2 regions of the Pseudoalteromonas sp. UBA2102 genome follow, and region 1 is predicted to be linked to the other one. Evidence: riboswitches for the same ligand, from Rfam matches in the RefSeq annotation. Region 1 holds a riboswitch; the other holds the start of a gene.
What was found. Region 1 has a riboswitch for lysine ahead of dapA (4-hydroxy-tetrahydrodipicolinate synthase). Riboswitches for the same ligand answer to the same signal wherever they lie in the genome.
Positions count from the first base shown of each region.

Region 2: another riboswitch for lysine. It lies ahead of lysC (lysine-sensitive aspartokinase 3); the one in region 1 lies ahead of dapA (4-hydroxy-tetrahydrodipicolinate synthase).

Region 1 is NZ_DCYU01000102.1:32,580-38,738, forward strand. It holds gene acnB (bifunctional aconitate hydratase 2/2-methylisocitrate dehydratase) at 1-489, opposite strand, end outside; gene B2R65_RS14275 (OmpA family protein) at 798-1,856, opposite strand; gene B2R65_RS14280 (protein adenylyltransferase SelO) at 2,191-3,597, opposite strand; gene B2R65_RS14285 (DNA-3-methyladenine glycosylase I) at 3,600-4,304, opposite strand; lysine riboswitch at 4,499-4,695, shown strand; gene dapA (4-hydroxy-tetrahydrodipicolinate synthase) at 4,824-5,708, shown strand; gene B2R65_RS14295 (2,3,4,5-tetrahydropyridine-2,6-dicarboxylate N-succinyltransferase) at 5,724-6,159, shown strand, end outside.
Region 2 is NZ_DCYU01000096.1:14,461-20,619, forward strand. It holds gene B2R65_RS13345 (sodium-dependent transporter) at 1-322, opposite strand, end outside; gene B2R65_RS13350 (4'-phosphopantetheinyl transferase family protein) at 461-1,204, shown strand; gene lysC (lysine-sensitive aspartokinase 3) at 1,223-2,608, opposite strand; lysine riboswitch at 2,685-2,857, opposite strand; gene B2R65_RS13360 (hypothetical protein) at 3,148-4,419, shown strand; gene B2R65_RS13365 (condensin complex protein MksE) at 4,423-4,971, shown strand; gene B2R65_RS13370 (coiled-coil domain-containing protein) at 4,968-6,159, shown strand, end outside.

The DNA of each region.
Region 1 (6,159 bases):
AGCAACAGCTGGCTTGTTAGTAAACCATTCAGCGTCTGCCCAAGATTGAATAATCTTTTTAGCGTGCTCGTTGCCTGCTTTTGCTTTTTCTTCTACGTCGTAAAATGCATCAAACATTAATAATGTGTTTGATAGGCCTTTTACAGCGATAGGCGCAAGTGTTTCGTCATCAAGTAGCTCAATCATTGGGGCGATGTTGTAACCACCTAACATTGTACCTAATAATTCTGCTGCTTTTTCTTTAGATACTAATGGAGATTGTGCTTCGCCTTTAGCAACTGCCGCTAAAAAGCCTGCTTTGATGTATGCTGCATCATCAACGCCTGGTGGTACGCGGTTGATTAGTAAATCTAAGATGAACTCTTCTTCACCCGCTGGTGGGTTTTTAATTAGTTCAATAAGATCAGCCGTTTGCTGAGCATCTAATGGCGCTGGTACGATACCTAACGCGGCACGTTCTTCTACGTGTTTACGATATTCTTGTAGCACAATATTGCCCTCTTGGTGACGTGAAAGTATTCGGTAGCGCCTCATGCGCAAAAAAAGTAACCCAATACTTATAGTATTCTAACGCGGGATTATAAAGCTTTTATGTATAGATGAAAATCCATCCAGCTAAGCAACTGATTATACCGACTATAAATATTATGAATAGTGGTAAGCGTAAATTCTATTTTCGTGAATGTTTGTTAAGTAATAATCATTCTTGTTTAATCAAATTAATACTGCATATGCTGTTTTAAAGGCATAAAAAAACCCAGCACTAAGCTGGGTTTTTAAAATAAAGTAAGTAACTATTAACGCTTAACTTTTACACGTTCAATAGATTTTACATGTGCTTCTACACGACGGTTTTCAGCGTGAGCTTCTTTCGTGTTAGCTGTGTTTTTAAGACGTTCTTCACCTAGACCGACAGTTGTAATGCGATCTTCAGCAATGCCATCTTTAATTAGCTCTTGTGCTACATCATCAGCACGCTTTTTAGAAAGCATCTTGTTGTAGTTTGCGTTACCTACCGCTGACGCGTGGCCTTCAAGTAGTACAGTTGTATCTTCGTGCTCTTTTAAGAACTCAGATACTGATGCAATATCGTCAAAGTAACGTTGACCAACTTGTGCAGAATCATGTGGGAAAGTAACTAATAAGCTTGTTGTTACTTCACGGTCTTCGTATAAAGTACAGCCATCGCCATCAACAGCGTCTGTCATTGGCGTGTTAGGACATTTATCATCTTTATCTAGGATGTTGTCGTTGTCGCTGTCTTTAGGTTCTACAGGTACTTCTACTACTGCTGTAGGCGCTGGTTCTACAGGCTGTGCAGGCATAGAGTTTTGGCCAAATAAGTAGTTAATACCAATTTTAGCACCTACATCTGTGTAACCTTTATCAAGACCTTGGTATACCGCAGTTTCAGCGTTTACGAAAAAGCCATCAGTAATAAAGTGTTGGTAACCAACACCTGCGTTTAAGAATGTGTTGTCATCTACTACGTCCATTTCTTTAATACCGAATAGACCGTAGAAAGGACCGCCGTCAAGGTGGTAAAGCGCATCAATACCGTAACGCTCGCCGTCGATATTATTACGATTGCCCGCAGCTTTATCGAACGCGTTAAAGTCCATATCTGCATACTCAAGGCGTGCGCTCCAGTAATCGCTGAAACGGTAACCTGCTTCTACACCCCAACCAGTTGACTCGTTTACGTCAAGGCCAGCTTGAGCGCGCATGTTTTCCCATGACGCATCATAGTAGTCACCAAATGCACCAATGTAGAAACCTTCTTCTTTATCGGCAGCGAATGTAGACGCGCTAGTTGCAGCTAACGCAATTGCAATTGTAAGTGATTTTAATTTCATTGTTTTCTTCCCATTTTAACAACTTAGAAAATTGTAGCTAATCAATACTAGCTCAACCAGTTTTGTACACACTACCCGAGCTTTTGTTAATCGATACTTAACGAAAAATAAAGTTTATAAATTTTTTCAACGATCTACAGGCATTCCAACCACCAATTGTAGGTTAAGTAAAAATTTTTACCTAATCTGCAATTAATAAATTATGGTAATTTATAAATAGTTACTTTTTATGAATGCGCACAATAACACCGAGTGTGTAACTGCTCAATCATTGTACACTGCATTATTTAAAAATGACTATTTATAATCAAAAACTTACAATTAATTACAATACTTAAGTACCGCAAAAAGTTTGATAGCCCTTGTCATCTTTACCTGTCTCTTGAAAGCGGGCTAAGTTAGCTGATTTATCATATGGGTTACTCATCACCGTTAACAAGTCGCTTAGCAGCTCGCTCTCGCCGTGTTGATTATATTGCGCAAGGATTTCTTCGACGATGTGATTACGCGGTATAACCCTTGGGTTAGCCGCTCTCATTAGGTTATAGCTGTTTTCATCACATCTTTTTTGCCATAACTGGGCCCATTGCGTTAATTCATTTGGCACTTTGCCACCCTTTAGTGACTCAGTTAGGGCATCAAAGGTATTGGTGTAATCGAGCTTATGCTCTTGAAATAACAATAATAACTTACTTACAAGCTCTACATCGTCTTCGTTATAACCTGCTAAGCCTAATTTTTGTGCCCACATTTGATTATATTGCTCGTTAAATAACGTAGAAAACTGATTAATTAGCGGCGTCATTAAACTTACAGCTTGTTCGTCATCTTCATCTATTAGCGGTATTAGGCTTTCGGCTAAACGCGCGCAGTTCCAACTTACAATATTTGGCTGATTACCATAGGCATAGCGACCTTGCTTATCAATTGAGCTAAACACGGTATCAAAATCAAAGGTATTCATCATTGCACACGGGCCGTAGTCGATAGTTTCGCCGCTTATCAAGGTATTATCAGTATTCATAACGCCATGAATAAAGCCTACTCGCATCCAGCTAATAACCAGCGCTAGCTGACTATTTATAACGGCTGCTAAAAAGTCTAAATAGCGCTGAGCCCCTGTTGATTGAATACTTGGGTAATGACGCTCAATGGCTACATCAGCTAATTTTTTTAATCCCTTTACATCACCTTGAGTTGCTAAATACTGAAACGAGCCAACGCGAATATGGCTACTTGCTAAGCGGGTAACAATTGCGCCTGGTTGCGGCGGATTACGATAAACAGCTTCACCTGTGCCTACAACAGCCAAACACCGCGTGGTTTTAATCCCTAAGCCGTGCATAGCTTCGCTCATAATATACTCGCGAATAGCGGGGCCTAGTGCACATCGCCCATCGCCTCCTCTTGAAAAAGGAGTGGCGCCTGAGCCTTTTAACTGAATATCCCACAGCTGATTTTTATCATCGCTGATAGCCCCCAGTAAGTGCGCTCGCCCATCACCCAAGCGCGGCGAAAAGTGCCCAAACTGATGCCCAGAATAGCCAAGCGCTACAGCACATAACGGTTGAGGCTCGTTACCAGCAAAAGTACTGGCGCGCAGCGCAGGCTCAACATCTATATTAAACTGCTGTGCTAACGCTTCGTTCCACAGCAGCAATTGCGGGGCAGCAACGCTTGAAGGTTGATCCTCTATTGCAAAGTTATCTGCTATGTCTGTGTATCTTGGCACTAGTTTCATGGTTAATCCTCTGTTTGTTGGCTTATGCCTACGCGATTGTCGCCCACGCTGTAAGCCACAATTAAGCTAAGTTCTTGCAGGCTCAAACCACTTTGCTTTTGCATTTCGTTAAAAAACGCCTGTGCGGCAGTGAGCGATTTTTTAGTTTGCAGGCCGCCATCTATAATTTTGTGCGCTCTTAGGTAACTTTCTACATCTCGCGAAAGTAAAAAAGTATCTTTACCAAGCGCTCTTAAGGCATACGGGCCTGTATTGCCGCCCAAACGGGCGCCGTGTTTTTTTAAATGCGCCCATAAACCAATAATGTCATCGCCTGGCCAGTTAGCTACAAACTTGCTAAAACTGCCATGTTGCTGAGCTATTTCGTGGATCATGTAGGCATTTTCAGGAATTGTTTTTACTTTTTTATAATTACGAATAATGCGCTCATCAGTTGCTTTTTGCTCGAGCATATCGGGCGGCATCATAAGTAATTTATCAACACTAAATTGCCAAAAAACCTCTCTAAAACCTGGCCATTTACTGTTTATTACCGACCAGTAAAACCCGCTTTGAAATACTTTTCGGGTAAACTCTTCAAGCCAATCGTCGTCACTTAATGCGCTTAATGCTTTTTTAGATAAGGGTTTTGCGAGTAATAACTTAAGCATTTTTTCAGAACCTTTTCGCTCTACTGCTCGCTTATAAATATCGCTAAATTTTTCCATACTTATTAAATACCTCATCACTGCTCATAGGGTTAGTTTACGAGAAAAGCAGCCAATACGTAACCACCCACATTTTCGATGAACTAATCTGTATCCTGCAACTTGACACCTAGACGGCTAAAATGTTTTAATCGCCGCAATTACCCTATTTAAATTGTATTTTGTTAAACCTTTTGCGGTTAAACAAAATACAAAGGGCTAGAAGAGGTGCGTTATTCAGGTAGCGTATGTTAGGAGCGCAAACTCCAGTGAGCATATGTGAGGGGAATACCGCCGAGAGGTAAACGCTTTTGCGAAGCAATTACTTCGGGCGACTAGGTTGAATCCTAGCGACTGTCACCAATAGCTGTTTTAGAGCAGCTTATTAGTTTGGTGGAGAGCTTCTGGTCTTAAATAATAAGGCCGTGCGCCCTATTATTTTAAGCCCATTCGCTCTTCGAATACTGTTCGAATGACGTTAATGCGGCTCACATCATACAGCCTCCTTAATATCTCGAACACCTTATAGGTTCGTAAGAGATGATTCACAACTTCAATTTAGACGACTACGCACTGTGGACAGCGCTTGTTACGCCGTTTGATCAACAAGGTAATGTTGACTACGACACGCTCACAACACTTGTTAGCGAACAAGAAGCGGCACACAACGGTATTTTACTGCTCGGTAGCACAGGTGAAGGCTTAGCCCTTACACTTAAAGAGCAGCAAGGCATTGTTGAGCACGTGTGCCAATTAAAACCCAGTGTACCGCTTATGGTTGCTGTTGGTGGTAGTAACTTGGCCCAACAAAAAGAATGGGTTAGCTACTGTAACCAATTACCTATTCACAGCTACTTATTAGGCTCGCCTCTTTATGCAAAACCAGGGGCTGTAGGTCAAACACATTGGTACGAAAGCTTATTAAACGAAAGCGCGCATCCGTGTATGTTGTACAACGTACCTGGGCGCAGCGGTGTAAGCATTCCTATCGAAACCATTGAAAACTTAAAAGCGCACCCAAAACTGTGGGCTTTAAAAGAAGCCAGTGGCAACATCACCCAATTTGAAGCATACCGACAAGCCGCGCCTAATTTAGCGCTATACAGTGGCGACGATGCACTTATGCCCTACTTTGCCCAAGCAGGTGCAAAAGGCTTAGTTTCGGTTGCGGCCAATGCATGGCCTTTGCAAACACACGAATTTGTAAAGCGCAGCCTAAGCGGTCAACACCCCAATTTATTTGCTCAGTGGACTCGCGCTATCAATAGCCTATTTGCTGTAGCAAACCCTATTCCCGTTAAAGTGCTAATGCACCAGCAAGGGCGTTTAAATAGCCCACTGTTGCGCCCACCTTTAACGCATCTTGAGTTAACGCAAACCGATTGCATCACCACTGCAAACGACACCATTTTATCTTGGCATTAAACACAGGTTTTTATAATGAGCTGGTTAGAACTACTAAATAATTTAGAATCGGGCGCAGTACGCGCAGCATCACAAAACGAAAGCGGCCAATGGGAAGCTAACGTAGAAGTAAAACAAGGCATTTTAGAAGCCTTTAAAAATGGCACTAACACAGAGTTTGCAGGCGGGTTTGTTGATAAGCACAACCTTGCACCGCAAGAATTTAGCACTGAAGATGGCGTGCGTATGGTACCAGGTGGCACCAGTGTTCGCCGCGGTGCCTACGTAGCTAAAGGCACTATTATTATGCCACCAGCGTACGTAAATATTGGCGCATACATCGACGAAGGTACTATGGTTGATAGCCACGCATTAGTGGGTTCATGTGCACAAGTTGGTAAAAATGTACATTTAAGCGCGGCTGTTCAACTTGGTGGTGTACTTGAGCCAATTGGGGCAAGCCCTGTAGTGG
Region 2 (6,159 bases), on a different contig from region 1:
AATAAAAGCTAAGCATAACCACAGCGCCCGCAAGGCCAATATATCCTGCGGCAGCCCCTACTTTTTTGTTGGTATTTTGCCACGCATTACCCAATGCTTTTACTGGGTTTGCTTGCGCTTGGTGGCCTAAATAAAGTTCGGTATAAAGCGCAGGTAGCGCAAGTAAAAATATAACTACAAAGTAAACCAATAAAAATGCACCGCCACCATGGTTGGCCGCCTGCGTAGGAAAACCCCAAATATTACCTAAACCCACTGCTGCGCCTGCAGCGGCTAAAACAAAACCAAAACGGCTTTGAAATCCATCACGCACTTGTGCCATACATCTACAAATTCTGTTATTCTTTGATTATTGTGAATTAAACCATATTTAATGCCAACTGAGTAATAAAATTGCTTTTGGCATAAATAAGCGCTGTTAACCGCTCATAATTACAGCACTCACTTATTTTAAGCGCGTATGACTAACCACTTTTTTAAAAACACCCTAAGTATTGCTCCCTCTTTTTATAGCGATTTACCCCCTAGCAACAATACTATTTTAGTGTTTAATGCCAACACACTTAATGTAGAACACCTTGATTTAACCCAGTACCTAAGCCCATTTGAGCTAAGCGTTATAAATCGTCGTAAACGCATGCAAGCAAAGCAAGAATATCTAGCATCGCGCATATTACTAAAGCAACTTGCAAAGCATGCTCAGCCCCAATACGCACACATACCGCTTAATAAAATGAGCACCCACTTTAATGAAGAATGCTCAAAACTACAGCTCCATATAAACCACACCGTTATAAATACCTGTATTTCGCACTCGCACGGCTTAGTTGGCGTTGCACTTAATGTTACTAAGGCGGAGTTTGGCTTTGATATTGAAAAAATTAACTTAAAACGCCCATTCGAAAAGCTCGCTAAGCATTTTTATCATAAGGCTGAAATTGCCTTAATTACCGCGCCTTTGGCTATAAAAGAGCAAGCCCACCGCTTTTTTAGAATTTGGACCTTAAAAGAGGCACTCGCTAAAGCAACTAGCCGCCCAATAGCGCAATTGCTTAGCCCAAATGTATTTGATGAATTTTCTTTGTTAAACCTTACAGCATCGAGTAACACCATAACGGTTGCCAATGAGGAGTTTGATATAAGCGTGGCGCATAAAAAAAGCACCGACTGGCGGTGCTTTATACTTGATAACTTGGATACTTAATAACTTGGCTTTAAAAGCTTAAGCAGCGCTTTCTAATAATCGGCTGTGTATTGCTTGTACCACGGTATCTGATTCGCTTTGCTCTACTAAAAAGCATAAATTGTGCTTGCTTGCACCATGACAAATTAATCGAATATTAAACTCTTTTAATACGTTCATTAGGTTCATTTCGTGCTGGCGTAGCTGTATTTCAGAGCCTATAAGCGCCACTAGGGTTAAGTTATTTTCAACCGATACATGACAAAATTCGGCCAATTTATCTAAACACGCTTGCTCAAGCTCAGGTCGCGAGGCATTAGGCGCGTTATCTAGGGTTATGGCAACACTAATTTCTGAGGTAGTGACTAAGTCTACCGATATATTAAACTCACTTAAAATGGTAAATACACGGGCCAAAAAGCCACTTGCTAATAACATTTCTGGGCTTTTAAGCGTTAGCAATATTTGGTTTTTACGCTGCGTAACGGCACGAATACCTGGCTGCTGCGATTTTTCACGCTCAATCCACGTCCCCCCGCGCTCTGGCTCGCGGCTAGAGCCTACAAATACATTAATATGGCTACGGCTTGCTGGTAAAATAGTCGCAGGGTGCAATACTTTTGCGCCAAATGTCGCCATTTCTGCGGCTTCATCAAAGCTTAAACGAGCAATTGGCGTTGCCTTAGCGCATAAACGCGGGTCGGTGCTAAAAATACCCACTACATCGGTCCAAATGTGTACACTTTTAGCGTTAATAGCCTCTGCTAATAACGCCGCACTGTAGTCAGAGCCACCACGGCCAAGCGTTGTGGTTTGGCCAAATTCATCACTACCAATAAACCCTTGTGTAACTATTACTTGCTCATCTAATAACGGAATTAACAGGTCTTTAGCAGCTTGTGCAGTGGCCGCAACATCGGGCGTTGCTTTACCAAATTGGCTATCAGTTTTAAGCACTTTGCGTACATCAAACCTATCTGCATTTAAGCCTTTTAAGCGCAGCACTTGAGCAAATAAATAAGACGATAAACGCTCGCCAAAGCTAAGCAGCTCATCGTGTTGTTGATCAGTGGTGAGTGTTTCAAGGGCTAACGTTTGAAACGCTTTTAACGTCTCGTTAAAACCTACGGCTAAATCGGCATCAAGCGACAGCTCATCTAAAATAGCCTGTTGAATAGCCAATACGCCATCTATGTGTGCTTGGCGCTGCTCTTTACTAAGGTCGGGTTTGCACAGTGCAACTAAGTGGTTAGTTACGCCGGCACTGGCGCTCACAGCTACAATACGTACGCTTTTATCTGCAACAATAATTTCGCTGCAGCGACTCATCGCTTCAAAGTTTGCAACACTGGTTCCGCCAAATTTGGCAACGATGTAATCTGATTTTGCGCCTGATACTGTTTGTGGCACTGATTGGGTAGTCATTTCGTCTCCTTTCGCGGTATCCAAACCGCTAAAAAACAAGAAGAACTTGGCAAAGGAATGCAAATAAGATGTGTCCGCTGCCAGAAGCTCTCCACCTAAGTTGGTGACAGTTTTGGGGATTCAGCCCCATAAACCGAAAAACTCGGTTGACGTAACCTTGTTTTCCTCGGCGAGTACTTCCCTCTTTAATGGTTATAGGCGTTCGTCACCTACCATTAAATACCTAAGTATCGCACCTCTTCTGAATGTTGTATTAACCTGTGGCTAATAAAACAAAACCCCACTATGTAGCGGGGCTTTGAAAGTTATCGTTTAGACGTCTAGCTGTCAAGGTGTTTTAGTTAATATAACGCGAATAATTTAGCCCGGGTTTACATTGCTGGCTACTTTTACAGCGCTTAATGTAACTCGCCTGTACGCCAGCTAAAAAAATGTGTAAATTAAGCCAGTTAATAACGAGTACTTTTTATTATAAAAATATAAAAACTACGCTCTGCTTTAAGCGTAGTTAACTCATTACTAGGATGTATCACCGCATTATGATCCCAGCTAAAAAGCTGCTTAACACCCTTAGCGAACATTGGGGTGTTTTAGAGCTATTATTTAAACGTTTTAAAATGGCCGACTTTAGCCTCAAAGACGTGCAAAACGCTATTAAGCAAAAACAGCCCACATGGACAAACGAGCGCATTTACAAAGAAACAAATCGTTTGCTCAATCAAGATATACTTATTCCATTGGCTAAATCATCCCAGCTTGAAATAAACCGCGCCATTGCCGATTTTGCGACCTTTTTATTACAAGAAGAACACCTAGGTTTAGCACAAGAAATTAGCGTTTTGGTTGATGATTTAGCACGCCTAGGAAACCGATTAGATAATGCCGGCGAAATAGAAGACTATGACGATTTACGCCGCTATAGCCGCATTATGGATGATCGGGTGCGTAAAATAATGAAGCTTTACGCGCACAACGAAAACGCTATTTTAAACATTGTTGAGCAAGCTAAATCTGATCACGCGGTGCAATCTTTGCAAAAGCGCTACAAAGCGGTAATAGAAGCCTTTGACGAATACATAGAGCCGATGCTTGAAATGGTCGATATTCGCGGTGACTTTCATGCCTGTTTTACACTTATTGAGCAACAAATAAGTAAGCAAATAGAGCACATTGAACGCTCAGGTAAAGCCTACAACGACAAACGTATGCTTGAGCAATTGCGTACTCGGATACTCGAAATGCATTTAGTTGGCCGAGAAAGCTTACGCAAAAGTGCCGATATGCTTATGCCACTGCGCGAAGAGCTACGCCGTAATAACCTAATTACCCGCCAGGCAGCAAAAGTGCTGGGCCTTGTGCGTAAAAATGGCGTAGACAACATGCTAAGCGCGGTACAACCAAACTTTGTAAGCGATGCGCAGCGTTATTCGCTTGGCCAGCAGCGTCATATAGTTGCCTATATGGCAAGCTTGGTAGAATTTGAACACGAAGAATACCAGCTCCCAGAGCAACAAGACGTGCCGGCATTTGTTACGCCAAACATTCCTGATTACCACGATGTTAAAACAAGCTTTGCAAAACGCTTTAATAAAAAACGTAAAAAGCCCCAGCCATTACTGCAATTTTTAGATGAAAGCTACCCAGAATTAGACGCCGACGAAATGCTATTTTTATATCAAAAACTAGTCAGCGACAGTGAAATTCACATTAGCCAAAGCGATGAAAAAACACGCGTAAAAATTGCCGGCCAGCATTTTTCGTTATACCCATTTAATTCTGCGCCTCAGCCAGATACACAGGCAGACGAGTAACACATGACACATATAAACTTAGACGAGCTTACGCACCTACAAGCCATTAATAAAAAATTAGGTGCGGGTTACCATATTTGCGAACAAGACAACGTAATGTGGCAAGAGCTTGACCAGCACATAGAATCTTACAGCGCCTTATTTAGCGCCCTTGGCCACGATTTAAAACACGACAGCCGCGGCTTTTACTACTTTGCCAGCGACGAAAGCACGCCAAACATGGGTAAAATATCTCGTGCTATTGCACTGACTATTTACATTTTAATTGAGCACTTTGCCAATACGGGTAAAGACCCAATGCGTGCCCTATTTGATGAAGTAAACGACTTAGAACTGATGCAAACCTTAGTGCAAATTAATAAACACTTGTTTGATCAACTTGAGATATTTTCGGGCTCAGATTTACGAAAAGATGTATACCTGCGCATGGTACGTTTAGGCCTTGCCCGCGAAGTAGAAGGCGGCTTTATGCTACAAGCGCCTATTCACCGCTATATTGATGCACTTATGGAAGTAAACGAAGAAACCTACATTACAGAGGACGAGCAATGAAAAACTTATACGGACTAAGTAAACTCGCCCTACTTAATACCGCAGGCTATGCAAAATGTGTTATTCCGCTTGATAAAAGCAGCTCTATTTGTGCGCCAAACAATACCGGTAAAAGCTCGGTTATAAACGCCCTGCAATTTCCGCTAATAAACGATTTACGCTTAACCGAATGGGACGGGCACGATTTAGATGAAACCCGTAAATTTTATTTTTCATCAGATCAGTCGTACATCTTGCTTGAAGCCAACCTCCCCCATGGCTCGGTGGTTATTGGTGTAGCAGGCCTTGGTAAAATAGCCGGTTACGCGCATCAGTACTTTTGTTATCAGGGCGAACTTGATTTAGCGCAGTACACGCAAGGTAATACCATTATTAAGTTTACCAAGCTGTTTAATCATTTAAAAACGCAAGGTTACAACCCTATAGAGCTTAAAGCACAAGAGCTAAACGCCCTGCTTACCGGCGGCGCAACCCCTTTTGACGGCGACATTAATTTAAAAATGATCCCGCTAAATAACGTGCAAGACTCCGCCATTTATAAAGAAATTTTTAGGCGTATTCTTAACTTACACAAATTGGGTGCAAGCGATGTTAAACGCTTTATGCTACGTGTGTTTGAACGCCATATGTCTAACTCTAAAGTGGACTTTTACGAAGTATGGCGTCGCTCGTTTGATAAAGTAAATCGCGCTAAACGCGAATTAAAAGCGCTTGAATCAATGCAAGAGCCAATAACAGCGCTTGAATCTATGCTTGAAAACCAAACCGTGCTTAAAGGTAAGTTAGCGGCCTACGCGCCTAAAATTGATCAAGCATTAATAGACTTTGATACCTACCAAGAAGAGCAACTAAGCGAACTAGCCATTGCCCTTGAAGACATAGAGCACGAAAAACACGAGTTTGAGCAAAAGCAAAGCTTATACGTACAGCAATCGCGCGATATAGAGCGCAGGCAAACCCAAATAGAGCAATGGTTTTTAGATTACAGCGCTCTTAAAAGCGAATTTGAACTGGTAAATAAAGCCACCCTTAAAGCCAACCTTGGCCAACTTAAGCAAGACTACGAGTCACTTTCGCACTCTATTACCAGCGCACAAGGGCAAAGCCTACACACGCTTGATTACCGCATTAGCGAGACCCAAAAGCAAATTAAAAGCTTAAAACTGCAGCTTAAAAACCTTGAGTTTA